DNA from 3 places in the Sinorhizobium sp. Y406 genome. Region 3 is predicted to be linked to each of the others. Evidence: predicted binding sites of a transcription regulator. Region 3 holds the regulator's gene; each other region holds the start of a gene.
What was found. The regulator PhoB, encoded in region 3, activates phosphate uptake and scavenging genes when phosphate is short. The targets are predictions, from matches to a motif close to TGTCATNNANCTGTCAT.
Positions count from the first base shown of each region.

Region 1: phnF (phosphonate metabolism transcriptional regulator PhnF) is a predicted target of PhoB. The motif match lies at 2,235-2,251, and genes of this name have one in related genera.
Region 2: AC4P1R_RS15280 (NAD-glutamate dehydrogenase) is a predicted target of PhoB. The motif match lies at 2,953-2,969, and genes of this name have one in related genera.

Region 1 is NZ_CM178975.1:955,662-961,051, forward strand. It holds gene AC4P1R_RS21360 (selenium-binding family protein) at 1-1,357, opposite strand, end outside; gene phnF (phosphonate metabolism transcriptional regulator PhnF) at 1,485-2,219, opposite strand; gene phnG (phosphonate C-P lyase system protein PhnG) at 2,320-2,793, shown strand; gene phnH (phosphonate C-P lyase system protein PhnH) at 2,793-3,398, shown strand; gene AC4P1R_RS21380 (carbon-phosphorus lyase complex subunit) at 3,403-4,503, shown strand; gene AC4P1R_RS21385 (alpha-D-ribose 1-methylphosphonate 5-phosphate C-P-lyase PhnJ) at 4,500-5,390, shown strand, end outside; gene phnK (phosphonate C-P lyase system protein PhnK) at 5,390-5,390, shown strand, end outside.
Region 2 is NZ_CM178974.1:3,233,759-3,239,148, forward strand. It holds gene AC4P1R_RS15265 (lytic murein transglycosylase) at 1-817, shown strand, start outside; gene AC4P1R_RS15270 (carbonic anhydrase) at 964-1,611, opposite strand; gene pdxY (pyridoxal kinase PdxY) at 1,755-2,636, opposite strand; gene AC4P1R_RS15280 (NAD-glutamate dehydrogenase) at 3,021-5,390, shown strand, end outside.
Region 3 is NZ_CM178974.1:122,836-128,225, forward strand. It holds gene pstA (phosphate ABC transporter permease PstA) at 1-76, shown strand, start outside; gene pstB (phosphate ABC transporter ATP-binding protein PstB) at 122-904, shown strand; gene phoU (phosphate signaling complex protein PhoU) at 955-1,668, shown strand; gene phoB (phosphate regulon transcriptional regulator PhoB) at 1,730-2,413, shown strand; gene AC4P1R_RS00590 (GcrA family cell cycle regulator) at 2,491-3,009, opposite strand; gene AC4P1R_RS00595 (aspartate aminotransferase family protein) at 3,427-4,626, shown strand; gene argF (ornithine carbamoyltransferase) at 4,696-5,390, shown strand, end outside.

The DNA of each region.
Region 1 (5,390 bases), on a different replicon from region 3:
CTTCCAATCGAACCTGATGGGGCCGATGACCCTTCGGCCAATCGACGAAGAATTTTTCGTCGACCGCAATGCCGCCACTGTCGCCGACGTCGAGCTTCACCATCCAGCCATCGATGCCTTCCGGATAGAATTGCGGGTCGATCGCGCCATAGAGCGAGTTGGTGAAATAGATGCGCTTGCCGTCGCGGCTGATTTCCACCATCTGCGGCCCGCCGTTGAGCGCGCCATTCGGGGCCTTCGGATGGCTCGCGCGCGCTACGATCCCGCCGATCCGCACACGGCCGGCCTCCTTCGGCGCGAAAGGATCGGAAACGTCGTACTGGATCATGTCGCCGGTGCCCCAGCAGGAGACATAGAGAAAACGATCGTCCATCGAGAGATCGATGTCGGTGACGAGCGGCGGGACGGCCTGAAACCCCTTGAGCACGGGCGGCAGGAGTTCCGGATCGGCGGGCTCCGCCGGAATCTCGATCACCTTCTTCACCGCCCATTGATTGCCCTCGCGATACCAGGTCCAGATCGAGGCGGAGAGGTCCTTCAGGCTGATGACGCAGCCGACGAAGCCATAGGCCTTGGTCGGATCGTGGGCTGGGCGCAGTTCGAAAACGAGTTGGTGCTCCTCGCCGAAATCGATCTCCTGCACGTGCTTGCGCCTGGTGAGATCCCAGAAATGCAGCCTCCGCCCATATTTCGAAGCGAGCAACACCTCGGGAACGAGGCCGTTCTCGAAAGTGTCTGGTGTTCCCCACTCGCTGGTGATCATCGTGTCGTGGCCGAGATGCCACCAGAAATCATAGGCGAGCTTCTGCGGCCCGCGATCCATCTCCCACTGCCCAAGCACGTCGAAACTGTCGTGGTCGAGCAGGAAGATGCCGCCGGGCGCGTTGCCGTCGCGGTCGGCGAGTGCATTGACATAAATGCCCTCCGGGCCGCAATGAATCGTGTGCAGTCGTGAATAATTTGCCTTTTCGGCAATCTCCGACGGCTCGATGACGCGGACGATCTCAGGCTTCCTGGGGTCCGGCTTGGTGTCGATGATGTGGAGCCGCGACGACCGCAATCCCGGTACGACCAGATAGCGGCGCTCCACATGCGGATGCGGCGCATTGGGACAAAGGCAGGACGAGCAGGCATTCCAGCCGAAATGGTGAAGCTCGTCCCCGACATTCGGCATCTCGACCTGCCCGACGATCTGTGAGTAGGTCGCCGACGCCGGATCGACATCGACGACCGCGATCGCGTCCGGCCGCTTCCGGTCCGGGTCGAAGGCGGCAACATAGGCAAGGGTCTCCTTGGGTGCCTTTGCAGCCATGCGCGGTGATGGATAAAAGGAAGGATCGGGTCGCCACGTCGCCATTTCTGTTCTCCCCCAAAAGAAAACAATGCGTGGATCCTGATGCAGGATTTAATAGATGCGGCAAAAACTCGTCGGAAATGCGGCGCCCGTGCCACAATCGGCCGCCGGCAAAGCGAGGATCAGTGATCTAGGTCTCGATCCTGAACTTCATCCGATCGGCGGCAAAGCGCGTGCGCGAGTATTCGATGGGCCGCCCCTCAAGGTCAGCATTGACCGAGAGCGCCTCGATGACGATTGCGCCGGCCGAAAGGTTGAGCAGCTTGAGCTCCTCCGCATCGGCGTGCCGGGCGACAATCTCCGTCGAGACGCGAACATAGTCGTCTAGCCCTTGTGCCGCGAAGGCCTTGGTGACGGAACCGAGGCGCGCGTATCGCTGCGCCATCTCGGGAAACCGGCCGGCCGGAAAATAGGCGATGGTCGCCGAGAGCGGCCGCCCGTCGCCGCTGCTGACCGACTGCAGTTCCACCACGAAGGCGCCCGGCGGAAGCGCAAGAGCGGCCGCGACTTCGCCGCTTGCCTGCACCTCCCTGTGAGCGAGCAGTTGTGAGCCGATTTCCTTTACCTGACCGCCGAGCCCTGCAGAAAAACGGGTCCGCCGGGAGATCGGATACGTCACCCGGCCCTTGCGCTCGATCAGCGTGCCGCGCCCCTGCACGGCGCGCACCAGCCCCTCTTCTGCAAGCGCTGCCAACGCACTGCGCACCGTGTGACGGTTGACGCCGAACTCGCGCGCCAGCGCCGTCTCCGGCGGCACCATTCCCGTCGCGTCGTAATCGCCATTGCTGATCGCAAGTCTTACGCGGTCGGCGATCTGCCGCCAGAGCGCAACCCCCGTCTGCCGCTCCACGGTCTTCCTTGCCACCATTTTCCTCCCCGATGTCACAGGCCTGTCACTTGCGAAGGCTAAGGAAAGGCATAAGATGTATATTTGTCTAGATCAATAGACATTTAAGGGTATGAACATGAACGCGACAGAAAAGCATGACGGACTTGCGGAACCGGCTGCCGAACGGCGCGAAGCCATGCGGCTTCTCGCTCGCGCCACGCGTGCCGAGCTCGCCGCCGCCTGGCAGGCTATCGCCGACAAGCCGGAAGTGGCGGCGGTGCGCGGCCCCGAAACGGGCCTCGTCATGGTGCGCGGCCGTATCGGCGGTGGCGGCGACCCGTTCAACCTCGGCGAGGCGACGGTGACCCGTGCGACGGTCCGGCTTTCGAGCGGCGAGATCGGTCATGGACAATTGCTCGGAACCGACAAGGAGCGCGCCCGCCTTGCGGCGATCTTCGACGCGATCTATCAGAACCCGGCCTCCAAACCCGCCGTCGAAGCACTGCACCGGCAGATCGCGGCGCGCCTTCTGGCAGAGGAACGCCGCAAGGCCGAGGAAACGGCTGCGACCCGCGTCGATTTCTTCACCATGGTCCGCGGAGAAGATTGATGGGCGCCCAGTCGCAAATCTATGCCGGCGCCTTTGCCGACCCGGTCTTTTCGGCACAATCGGTCTTTCGCATGCTGATGGACTGCTTCGCCCGGCCCGGCTCCATCGGACGCCTTTCGGCGCCCGCCGAACCGCCGTCTCCGCTCGGCCAGGTCAGCGGTGCGGTCGCGCTCACGCTTTGCGACCACGATACCCCCGTCTGGCTCTCTCCGGCGCTCTCCAGATCCGCGGTGCCGCAATGGATCGCCTTCCACACGGGCGCCGGGCTCACGGAAATCAAGGCCGAGGCCCGCTTCGCCTTCATCGACAAAGGCGGCCCCATTCCGGGCTTCGACCAGTACGCGCTCGGTTCGCAGGAATATCCCGATCGCTCGACGACCCTGGTGATCGAGGTCGAGGCCCTGACGGGCGGGCGCCGAATGACCGCGCGCGGACCGGGTATCAAGGGCGAGGCCGTCGTTGCGCCGAAAGGGCTGCCCAACGTCTTTCTCGATCTCTGGGCCACCAACCGGGCGATCTTCCCCCGCGGGGTCGATTTGGTGCTGACGACCGAAGAAGGCGTTCTCTGCCTGCCGCGCACGACCAGGCTGTCAACCGAGGAGTGAGAGCATGTATGTAGCCGTCAAGGGTGGGGAAGCCGCCATCGCCAATGCCCACCGCCTGCTCGCCGACCGCCGCCGCGGCGATCGCGCGCTGCCGGCGATCACCATCGAACAGGTCATCGAGCAGCTCGGCCTGGCCGTCGACCGCGTCATGGCGGAAGCTTCGCTCTACGACCGGTCGCTTGCCGCCCTCGCCGTGCGCCAGGCGCGCGGCGACATGATCGAGGCGATCTTCATCCTGCGCGCCTACCGCACCACCCTGCCCCGCTTCGCTTCTTCCCGGCCGATCGACACGGCGAAGATGAAGATCGAACGGCGCATCTCGGCAACCTACAAGGACCTGCCTGGTGGCCAGCTCCTCGGGCCGACCTTCGACTATACCCACCGCCTGCTCGACCCCTCGCTGATCGGCGACGAATCGGTCGCCGAACCGGCCCGCAAGGAGCCGGGCGAAGCGGTCATGCGCGTCTCCGATATTCTTGACGACGAGCGTCTGATCGAGGGTGACGGGGAAATGCCGGAGGGTCATGTCGCGGGCGATCTCACGCGCGAGCCGATGGAGTTCCCGATGGCGCGCGATCTCCGCCTGCAGGCGCTCGCCCGCGGCGACGAGGGCTTCCTCCTGGCGCTCGCCTACTCCACCCAGCGCGGCTACGGCCGCACCCACCCCTTCGTCGGCGAGATCCGCATCGGCGAAGTCGAGGTCGAACTCGACCTGCCGGAACTTGGCTTCGCCGTTTCGCTCGGGACAATCCACGTGACCGAATGCCAGATGGTCAATCAGTTCAAGGGATCGGCGAGCGAGCCGCCGCAATTCACCCGCGGCTACGGCCTCGTCTTCGGCCAGAGCGAGCGCAAGGCCATGTCGATGTCGCTCGTGGACAGGGCACTCAGGACCGACGAGTTCGGCGAGGATATCGTCGCGCCCGCCCAGGACCAGGAATTCGTCATCTCGCATGCCGACAACGTCCTGGCGACCGGCTTCGTCGAGCATCTGAAACTGCCGCATTACGTCGACTTCCAGGCGGAGCTCGACCTGGTGCGTCGCATGCGCCGTGAATACGAGGACGCCGGCAATGCCGGCGACAGGAAAGAGGCAGCCGAATGAACGACCTCGCCACCTACAATTTCGCCTATCTCGACGAACAGACGAAGCGGATGATCCGACGGGCGATCCTGAAGGCGATCGCCATTCCCGGGTATCAGGTGCCTTTTGCCTCGCGCGAAATGCCGATGCCCTATGGCTGGGGCACCGGCGGCGTGCAGGTCACCGCCGCGATCCTCGGACCTGACGATGTGCTGAAGGTCATCGACCAGGGCGCCGACGATACCACCAATGCCGTCTCGATCCGCGCCTTCTTCCAGAAGGTCGCCAGTGTCGCGGTCACCACGAGAACGAAGGAGGCGACGATCATCCAGACGCGGCATCGCATTCCGGAGGAACCGCTGAAAGAGGGGCAGACGCTCGTCTATCAGGTGCCGATTCCCGAACCCTTGCGCTTCCTGGAACCGCGCGAAACGGAGACGCGCAAGATGCATGCGCTCGAGGAATACGGCCTCATGCATGTGAAGCTCTACGAGGATATCGCCCGCAACGGCCACATCGCTACCACCTACGCCTATCCGGTCAAAGTCGAGGACCGCTATGTCATGGACCCCTCGCCGACGCCGAAATTCGACAATCCGAAGATGCGCATGTCGGGAGCGCTGCAGCTTTTCGGCGCCGGCCGCGAAAAGCGCATTTATGCCGTGCCGCCCTTTACCGAAGTCGTCAGCCTCGACTTCGAGGACCATCCCTTCGAGATTCAGGCCTTCGACAGACCCTGCGCGCTCTGCGGCGCCGAAAACGTCTATCTCGACGAGGTGGTGCTCGATGACAAAGGCGGACGCATGTTCGTCTGCTCCGACACCGACCATTGCGAGGACAGACAGGCGCATGGTCATGCGGGCCCCATGCTCGCTCGTCCCGAGCATCTAGGAAAGGAGGCCGCCCAA
Region 2 (5,390 bases), 510 kb from region 3:
CAAGATGAAGCGCACAGCGGCGGGGCTCGCGGCCCTCATCTCAGTGGCGGTCGTTCCCACGGCCGCTTTCGCGGCACAATGCGGCAATGACGGCGGCCGGTTTTCGGCCTGGGTGCAAGAATTCAAGCGCGAGGCCGCCGGCAACGGCATCAGCCAGTCCGTGCTTGATCAGGCACTCGGCAGCGTTTCATACAGCCGGGCAACCATCCGTGCCGACCGCGGACAGAAGAGCTTCAAGCTCTCGCTCGACCAATTCATGCAGAAGCGGGGCGGCCAGGTGATCATTTCGCGCGGCAGCAAGATGCGCGCGCAGCATGCCAAGCTCTTCGCCTCGATCGAGCGGCGCTATGGCGTCCCGGCTGGTCCGCTGATCGCCATATGGGGCATGGAGACCGGCTTCGGTTCGTTTTTGGGCAAGGAACACACGCTGTCAGCCGTCGCCACCCTTGCCTATGACTGCCGCCGCTCCGCCTATTTCACCGAACAGCTCTACGCCGCCATCCAGCTTGTCGGCCGCGGTGATCTGAGCCCGTCTGCCCGCGGGGCCGCCCATGGAGAAATCGGCCAGACGCAGTTCCTGCCGCTGAACGTCCTGAAATATGGCGTCGACGGCGACGGCGACGGACACATCGACATGGTCCACTCAAAGGCGGATGCGCTGGCCTCGACCGCGAATTTCCTGCGCGGCCACGGTTGGCAGCCGGGCGCCGGCTACCGGCCCGGCGAGCCGAATTTCGTCGCCATCCAGGGCTGGAACGCCGCCAGCGTCTACCAGCAGGCAATCGCCATCATCGCCTCCGAGATCGACGGCGACTGAAGAGGAACGATCACACGCCGGTCATCCTCTCCCCACCCACCTGTGGGGAGGGGGTCTGGACGAAGGGCTACCGCCGCTTACAGCAGTACAGCGCCGCGCGTCTTTCAGACGCGCGGCGCTGTAACTCTTTGAATCTGCGTATCGTCTCATGTCCCGGGCCGGACGAAATCGCCGGTCTTCGCGTCCATGACCCAGAGCTCGCCGGTCGAGATATCGAACCAGGCGCCATGGAGCCGCAGCTTTCCCTTGGCCTCAAGCACCTGAACGCAAGGAAAGGTCCTCAGATTGGCCACCGAGTTGCGGATCGACACGCGCTCGAGCGCCCGCTGGCGTTCCGACTGGGTCATGTAGTCGTAGCTCTGTATCTGCTCCGCAGCAGGCTTCAGCAGGTGCATCCAGCGGCCGATGAAATCGCCGGGAGAAAGCGGCTCCGCATCCGGATCGAGCGCCGCCTTGATGCCGCCGCAGCGGCCGTGGCCCATGACCACGATATCGCTGACGCGCAGCGACTGGACCGCGAATTCCAGAGCGGCGGAGGTCGAGTGATAATGCCCGTCTGGCTCGTAGGGCGGCATCATATTGGCGACATTGCGAACGACGAAAAGCTCACCCGGGCCGCTGTCGAAGATCGTCTCCGGTGCGGCGCGCGAATCGCAGCAGGCGATCACCATCGTCGTCGGCTTTTGCCCGCTCTCGGCGAGCGTCCGGTAGCGTTGCTGCTGTTCGCTGAAACGGCCGCCCATGAAATTGCGGTAGCCGGCCAGGAGATTTTCCGGAAAGCTCTGCTTCTCCATCAGTTACCCCGTGTCATCCACTGCATCAAACACTGCTCTATGGCTACTCGGGTAGCATGGAGCGTCGAAGTGTTACAGCGAGCCTTGCGTGCCCGAAAGGATAAATTGCCTTCATCAGACATTTCTTTTGTGCCCGCCCCCGCCTATTTCCGTCGCATTTGGCCCGGATGCATGAGGCGGCGCATCTGCACCATGGCCATCGGCGTCGCGAGGCTTGAGGCGTCCTGTTCAAGCGTCAACTCGTCGGCGCCGCGCTTGGCGGTGCGTGCGATGACCTCGAATATGCTGGCGGTCGCCATTTGCAGCGCGCGCTCCTCGGAAAGACCCTGCAGGAGCCGCGCAAGAAAGACGGCCGACAGCAGGTCACCCGCGCCGTTCGGTGGATTCTCGACCAGCCGATGCTCGGCGAGCAGGGCATGGCGACCGGACAGATAGAGGTTGCCGGTGCCGCCGTTCATCATCGCGACCGCCGATGTGACGAGCACCCGCGGCGGCCCGAGGCCGAGTGCCGCCTCGAGGATCGCCGCGTTCGTGTCGAGTTCCGCACCCGCCAGCCAGGAAAGTTCAAAACGGTTCGGCGTTGCCAATGAAGCAAGCGGCAGCAGCCGGTCACGAATGGCGAAGGCACTCTCGGCCGGGATATAGAGTCCGTTCGAATCGCCGATCACCGGGTCGCAGGCGTAGAAAAGCTCGGGATTGCGGTGCTTCAGCGCCGTTACCAGCCGCGCGACTTCCTCGGCCTGGCCGGGTGTTCCGAGATAGCCGGAAAGCACCGCGCGCACTTCGCCGATCCACGGCGCATCGATAAGATCGTCGATGATCGACCGGAACTCCGCATCGGAGATCGTCACCCGCGTCGCACGGCCATGGCCGGGATGCCATGACAGGATGACCGTCGGCAACGCCCAGACGAGATGCCCGAGCGTCTCCAACGCGAATACCGCCGCGCGGTTGCCGACCGTGCCGCGAACCACGTGGCTGGAGATGACGATGACGGCGCCGGGCGCGGCAGGAATTTCAGACATCAGGCGATCCTTGGGCTCTGTTCCACTTCATGTCCCGAACTCGACCTCGATTAAAGGACATGTAGGATATCGAGGTGCTGCAGCGATCTTTGCGCTCGGAAAAGCCGCTCGACACTGCAAGCTGTGATCGCCGACTGCCGAAGCGGTGTCAACGGGATGTCGAGGGGCGACCGGGTCCGTGTTTCGGCGCCGTCCGGTGTTTTCGTTCGTTTGCGCCGTTTTTGGAGAGATTTCTGTAAAATCGCGCCTGGTTTAAATGGATTTAGGTCGATTCTACGTGAAATTCTCCAAGAACAGGCTCGATTTTGCCCAAATCCGTCATAAAACGATCGCCATTGGCCATGGTTCTGATAGGTTCGTCTATCATATTTGGGGAGCGACTTCATGGGCGTGAAATACAATCCGAAGCGAGATCGGCACATCGATGCCGCCCGGGCAGCGGTGGGCAAGATCGGCGTCGACACTCTGCCGCCGGAGATCCTCTTCGGAGGCGCGAGCAATGACGACCTCGACCTTTATTCGCCGGATATGCTGGCTCTGACCGCCGCGCACGCCCGCAAGGAACTGGCCCGCTGGGACGGCGGCAAGCCGCAGGTTTCGGTGGAAACGGTGCCCGGAGTGGCGCCAGGCGGGACCGAGGTTTCGATCATCGCCATCACCGAGCGCAACATGCCGTTCCTCTATGACTCGGTCATGGGCGAGGTAACGAGCACCCATCGCGACATTCACCTTGCCATCCACCCGATCCTCCTCATGCAACCGGGCAAGCCGGTCAAACTTTTCGATCCGGACGAGGAAAGCGATCCGGCGCACCGCGTCAGCCATATTCAGATCCACCTCGGCAAGCTGACGCCGATCGAGGAGCGCTCGCTCAGCAAACGCATCACTGACGTCCTGGAGCAGGTGCATCAGGCGGTGCACGACTGGCCGGCCATGACGGCGCTGCTCGACCAGGTCATGCGCGAGCTCGAGGATTACCACGCCTCGCGCAAAAAGAGCGACCGTGACGAGGCGCTCGCGTTCCTTCGCTGGCTAAGGGACAACAACTTCACCTTCCTCGGCATGCGCGAATACACCTATTCCGGTAAGGGCGAGAACGCGACGGTCGAACGCGGCAAGGGCAGGGGTCTCGGCATTCTCTCCAATCCCGAGGTACGCGTCCTTAGGCAAGGCAACGACGCCGTGTTCACGACGCCGGAGATCCTCGCCTTCCTCGAGGGTCCGGACTTCCTGATCGTCACCAAAGCGAATGTGAAGTCGGTCGTGCATCGCCGCGCCTATATGGATTACATTGGCGTCAAGCGCTTCGACACGTCCGGCAATGTCGTCGGCGAGTTGCGCATCGTCGGCCTCTTCACCTCGAGCGCCTACACCCGCCAGGCGGCGGAGATTCCGCTGCTTAGACACAAGATCGAGAAGATCATCGACCATTTCGGCTACGACCCGCAGAGCCATTCCGGCAAGACCCTGGCAAACACGTTGGAATCCTATCCGCGGGACGATCTGTTTCAAATCGATGTCGGGCTTCTCGCCGCCTTCTGCGAACAGATCAACGAGCTCGGCGACCGGCCGCGGGTGCGCGTTCTGCCGCGCATCGACCATTTCGACCGCTTCGTCTCCGTCATCATATACGTACCGCGCGAGCAATATGATTCCAGCGTCCGCGAGAAGATCGGCGATTACCTGAAAGCCGTCTATGACGGCCGGGTCTCCGCCTATTATCCGGCCTTCCCGGAAGGCGGGCTGGCGCGCGTGCACTTCATCATCGGCCGCTCGGGCGGCAAGACGCCGCGCGTCCCGCAGGCCAAGCTCGAGGATGCGGTGCGCACCATCGTCACGCGCTGGATCGACCGCTTCAACCTGCTCGCCCGCAACGAAGGCATCGAGCTTTCCGCGGGCGAGGCCTATCAGGCCGCGTTTACGCCTGCCGAAGCCTATGCTGACCTTGGCGACATGTCGGCCTGCAAGAGCGACGACCCGATCCGCATCTCCTTCTATCACCGCCATGGCGAAAGGCCGGACGCGCTGGAACTGAAGATCTTCCACGCAAACCACCCGGTCTCGCTCTCCCGCCGCGTGCCGCTGCTCGAAAACCTCGGCTTCCGCGTGATCAGCGAGCAGACTTACGATATCGGCGTGCGTGCCCATGCGCAGGAGCAGTGCAACGTCGTGCTGCACGACATGGAGCTCCTTCATCGTGACGGGCATACGGTCAACCTCGCCAAGGCCGGCATGGCGCTGGAGGAGGCGTTCCTCGCCGCCTGGGACGGCACGATTGAGGACGACAATTTCAATCGGCTGGTCCTTTTGGCGGGCCTGACCGCACGGGAAGTGACGGTGCTGCGCAGCTATGCGCGCTATTTGCGCCAGGCGGGCATCACCTATTCGCAGGGCTACATAGCCGACACGCTGAACAAGTATCCGGCGATTGCCGCCGACATCTTCCGCCTGTTCACCACGCGGCTCGATCCGAGGGTCGAGCCGAAGTCGCGCGTGAAGAAGACCAACGCCGTGCTGGCTGCGATCGAGGAGGCGCTCTCGGCCGTGCCGAGCCTCGACGAGGACCGCATCCTGCGCCGCTACGTCAATGCAGTTCAGGCGACGCTCAGGACCAACTATTTTCAGAAGGATGCGGAAGGCAGGCCGCGGCCCGTGCTCGCCTTCAAGCTCGATCCGAAGGCGCTCGAGGGCCTGCCGGAACCGCGCCCCTTCCGGGAGATTTTCGTCTACGGCACCGAGGTCGAGGGTGTGCAC
Region 3 (5,390 bases):
CGTGCTGCTGGTATTCCTGGTCGCAATGAATTTGATTGCAATCATTCTTCGCCGCCGCTTCGAGCGCCGTTGGTAGAAAAGGAGCGCAATGATGAACAATATGTCCGCTACGACAACGACGATGACGATGAAGGCCGCCGCCATGAACCAATCGAAAGTTTCCGCCCGCGGTGTGCAGGTCTATTATGGCGACAAACACGCCATCAAGGATGTCGCCATCGAGATCCATCCCCGCTCCGTAACCGCCTTCATCGGCCCGTCCGGTTGCGGCAAGTCGACGTTCCTGCGCTGTATCAATCGTATGAATGACACGATCAGCAGTTGCCGGGTCGAAGGCCATATCGCAATCGACGGGGAAGATATCTACGATCCGAAGGTGGATCCGGTGCAACTGCGTGCCAAGGTCGGCATGGTGTTCCAGAAGCCGAACCCGTTCCCGAAGTCGATCTATGAAAACGTCGCCTACGGTCCGCGCATCCATGGCCTCGCTTCGAGAAAATCCGAACTCGACGACATCGTCGCATCCGCCCTTCAAAAGGCCGGCCTCTGGAACGAAGTGAAGGATCGCCTGGATGCGCCGGGCACCGGCCTCTCCGGCGGCCAGCAGCAGCGCCTCTGCATCGCCCGGGCCGTTGCCGTCAGCCCGGAAGTCATCCTCATGGACGAGCCTTGCTCGGCGCTCGACCCGATCGCGACCGCCAAGGTCGAGGAACTGATCCACGAGCTTCGCGAGAACTTCACCATCGTTATCGTAACCCATTCGATGCAGCAGGCAGCCCGCGTGTCGCAGCGCACGGCGATGTTCCACCTCGGCAACCTGGTCGAAGTGGACGATACGGATAAGATCTTCACCAATCCGGACGACCAGCGCACGCAGGACTACATCATGGGCCGGTTCGGCTAGCGAACCCGACTCCACCGACGATCAATCGAGCGCGTCCCGAGGAATATAAGATGACCCATCCACACATAATGTCCGCCTTCGACGACGAGTTGAAGTATCTCACGCGCCGCATCTCCGAGATGGGAGGGCTCGCCGAGCAAATGGTGGCCGACTCCGTCCGGGCCCTGGTCAATTCCGACCTGGCGCTCGCCCAGAAAGTCATCTCGGACGACGCCCTCCTCGACGAGGCCGAACGCCAGATCGGCGAGAAGGCGATCGTCACCATCGCCAAGCGCCAGCCCATGGCATCGGACCTGCGCGAAATCATGGGATCGATCCGTATAGCGGCCGACCTGGAGCGCGTCGGCGACCTCGGCAAGAACACCGCGAAACGCGTGATTGCGGTTGCCGGCTCTGGAATCCCGCGCAAGCTCGCGCGCGGCCTCGAGCATTTGGCCGAACTCGCTTTGGTCCAGCTCAAGGAAGTGCTTGACGTCTTTGCCTCGCGCTCGCCGGAGAAGGCCAACAGCATTCGCCAGCGCGACGAGGAGATCGACGCGATCTACACGTCGCTCTTCCGCGAATTGCTCACCTACATGATGGAGGATCCGCGCAACATAACACCCTGCACGCATCTTCTTTTCTGCGCCAAAAACATCGAGCGGATCGGCGACCATGCGACCAACATCGCCGAGACGATCTATTACATGGCGACAGGCGCCCAGCCGGAAGGCGAGCGGCCGAAGGATGATACGACAGCAACGATGGGGTCGGTGACGGACTGACACCGAAAGGGGAGAGGGGCGCCTTCCAACTGATGGACCGAGGCAAGGAGTTGTAGCTTAGATGTTGCCGAAGATAGCTGTTGTCGAAGACGAGGAGGCGCTGAGCGTGCTGCTGCGCTACAACCTCGAAGCCGAGGGCTTCGAGGTCGATACTATTCTTCGCGGCGACGAGGCTGAAATCCGCCTGCAGGAACGTCTGCCCGACCTCTTGATCCTCGACTGGATGTTGCCCGGCGTTTCCGGCATCGAGCTTTGCCGCAGACTTCGACAAAGACCGGAAACGGAGCGGTTGCCGATCATCATGCTGACGGCGCGCGGCGAGGAAAGCGAGCGCGTGCGAGGGCTCGCGACCGGCGCCGACGACTATGTCGTCAAGCCGTTTTCGACTCCGGAACTGATGGCGCGGGTCAAGGCGATGTTGAGGCGCGCCAAACCGGAGGTCCTGTCGACGGTGCTCCGCTGCGGCGACATCGAACTCGACCGCGAGACGCATCGCGTCCATCGCCGCAGCCGTGAGGTTCGGCTCGGGCCGACGGAGTTCCGGCTGCTGGAGTTTCTGATGTCTTCGCCGGGACGCGTCTTTTCCCGCTCGCAACTGCTTGACGGTGTCTGGGGCCACGACATCTACGTGGACGAACGCACGGTCGATGTCCATGTCGGCCGCCTGCGCAAGGCGCTGAACCTCTCCAACATGCCCGACGTGATCAGGACGGTGCGCGGCGCCGGCTACTCGCTCGAGGGGTAAGTTCGAAAATCAATGCTGTTTCCAACAAAAAAGGGCCCATGGGCCCTTTTGCGTTGTTGCGCGATCGAGATCGAACGTCAGCGGATGCGCCGGCGTTCCGCCGAAGGCTGGTAGGCAAGCCGCGCATGATAGTTGCAATAGGGCGAGGATTCCGGCGAGTCGTTGCCGCAGAAGTGAAACTCCTCCTTTAGCGGATCGCCGATCGGCCACTTGCAAGTCCGTTCGGTGAGCTGCGTCAGCTCCAGGCGGCGCGACATCGGCAGGACGATGTTGGCATCGGGTGCGAATTCCTGTTCGGCGACTAGGTCGACCGCCACCTCTTCCTTGAGGACGGTCGCACCGGCAGGGCGGGCGACGGTGCGGGTGACGGCCCGAGCGGCGTAATTCGGTGCACGCGGCGCCGAGGTCGCTCGCTTGGGGCGCGCGGGGGTCGTGGTCCCGCCCGCCTTTGCGCGGCCCGGCAGGCTCAACCGGTGTACCTTGCCGATGACGGCATTGCGACTGACGCCGCCCAGTTGAGCCGCGATCTGGCTGGCGCTCAGGCCCTCGGACCACAGCTTCTTCAGTTTCTCCACCCGCTCGTCAGTCCAGTTCATATCTGCACTCCCCGTTCTCGGCGCTGGGATGGGCAGAATCCATCACCGTCCTCCAGAAAACCCCTGGAGTCACAACGCGATAACTATTTTGGTGACTAGGTCCGCCGCATGCGTCTAGTAATTAAATCTTAACCTACCGGCAGGGTGACTCTGTGGCAAGAGTCGCCGGAATCGCGCCGAATCGATTTCGCGGTTTTCCCCAACTTGCTGGCTCATAGTTGCATTTTTGCAAGCCCCGCGACGCGATTTTTTTGCGACGCGGAATCCGAGTTCGCAAGGTGGCCGCAGCCCTTGGTTTTCTTGACATTGCGCTGCGAAATGGGAATAGTGCCTCCGGCCGCCGAAAGGCGGCATTTTGATTTTTTCGGGCCGGATATCGAACGGTCCGCCTGCGATGCTGAGGAAGGAGAAGCCCGGATGGCCGCAACGCCGCCGCTCTATGATACCTATTTGCGTGCGCCGTTGCGTTTCGAGCGGGGCGAGGGCGTCTGGCTGATCGCGGAAGACGGTACCCGCTATCTCGACTTCGCCGCCGGCGTCGCCGTGAACTCGCTCGGGCATGCCCATCCGCATCTGATCGATGCGCTGAAGGCGCAGGCGGAGAAACTCTGGCACGTCTCCAATCTCTATGATGTTCCCGGGCAGGAGAGCCTTGCGCGGCGCTTGACGGCGGTCACCTTTGCCGACCGGGTGTTTTTCACCAATTCGGGCGCCGAGGCGCTGGAATGCGCGATCAAGACGGCGCGCCGCTATCACTTTGCCAAGGGCCATCCGGAGCGGTTCCACGTCATCACCTTCGAAGGCGCATTCCACGGCCGTACCATCGCCACGATCGCCGCCGGGGGGCAGCAGAAATACATTGAAGGCTTCGGACCCAAGGCGCCCGGTTTCTATCAGGTGCCGTTCGGCGATATCGCCGCCGTAAAGAGCGCGATCAACGACGAGACCGCGGCTATCCTGATCGAACCGATCCAGGGTGAGGGTGGGGTGCGCCTGGCCCCGAAGGAGTTCCTGCAGGAATTGCGCGCGCTCTGCGATGAATTCGGGCTGCTGCTGATCCTTGATGAAGTACAGTGCGGCGTGGGCCGCACCGGCAGGCTCTTTGCCCACGAGTGGGCAGGTATCCGGCCCGACATCATGGCCGTCGCCAAGGGCATTGGCGGTGGTTTTCCGCTCGGCGCGTGCCTGGCGACGGAGGCGGCCGCCGCAGGCATGGTGGCCGGGACGCACGGCTCGACCTACGGCGGCAATCCACTGGCAATGGCCGTCGGTAATGCGGTCCTCGACGTCGTCCTCGCCGAGGGGTTCCTTGACAATGTGCGTGACGTCGCGCTCGTGTTCCGCCAGGGGCTCGCTTCGCTCAAGGACCGTTTCCCCGATATTATCGAAGAGCTCCGCGGCGACGGGCTGATGCTTGGCATCAAGGCGAAAGTGCCCTCACCCGACCTTTTGAAAGCGATCCGGGCCGAAAAGCTGCTCGTTGTTCCGGCAGGCGAGAACGTGCTGCGCCTCCTGCCGCCGCTGATCGTCACCGCGGCTGAAGCGAGGGAAGGGCTCGCGCGGCTCGAGCGCGCCGCAGAGGCTGTGAGGGCCGCGGGCGGCACAGCTGCCGCCTAACTGCGGCGAGGCGCCTCCGCGGTGCCGATGCCCTAAGATCCACGGAACTATCACAGGAAATACAGCAATATGACCGCCACCAGACATTTTCTCGATCTTTCGGCCATGACGTCCGTCGACCTCAGGACGATCATCGACGACGCCCGGATGCGCAAGTCGGCGACAAAGGCCGGAACGGCCGACAAGCCGCTTGCCGGCAAGATGCTGGCGATGATTTTCGAGAAACCGTCCACCCGTACGCGCGTCTCCTTCGATGTCGGGATGCGGCAGCTCGGTGGCGAGACGCTGTTTCTTTCTGGCACCGAAATGCAGCTCGGTCGGGCCGAAACCATCGGCGACACGGCGAAGGTCCTCTCGCGCTACGTCGACGCGATCATGATTCGCACCACTGACCACCGCCGGCTCCTTGAATTGGCCGAGCACGCGACCGTGCCGGTCATCAATGGCCTTACGGACGACACGCATCCCTGCCAGATCATGGCGGACATCATGACCTTCGAGGAACACCGCGGGCCTGTCGGGGCGAAAACGATCGCTTGGACGGGCGACGGCAATAACGTGTTGCACTCTCTGATCGAGGGATCGGCGCGCTTCGGCTATCGGATGAACATGGCGGTCCCGTTCGGCTCCGAGCCGCAGGACAAGTTCCTCAACTGGGCTCGGAACAACGGCGGAGAGATTCTGCTGTGTCATGAACCGGAGCAGGCCGTCGCCGGCGCCGACTGCGTCGTCACCGACACGTGGATCTCGATGAACCAGGAGCA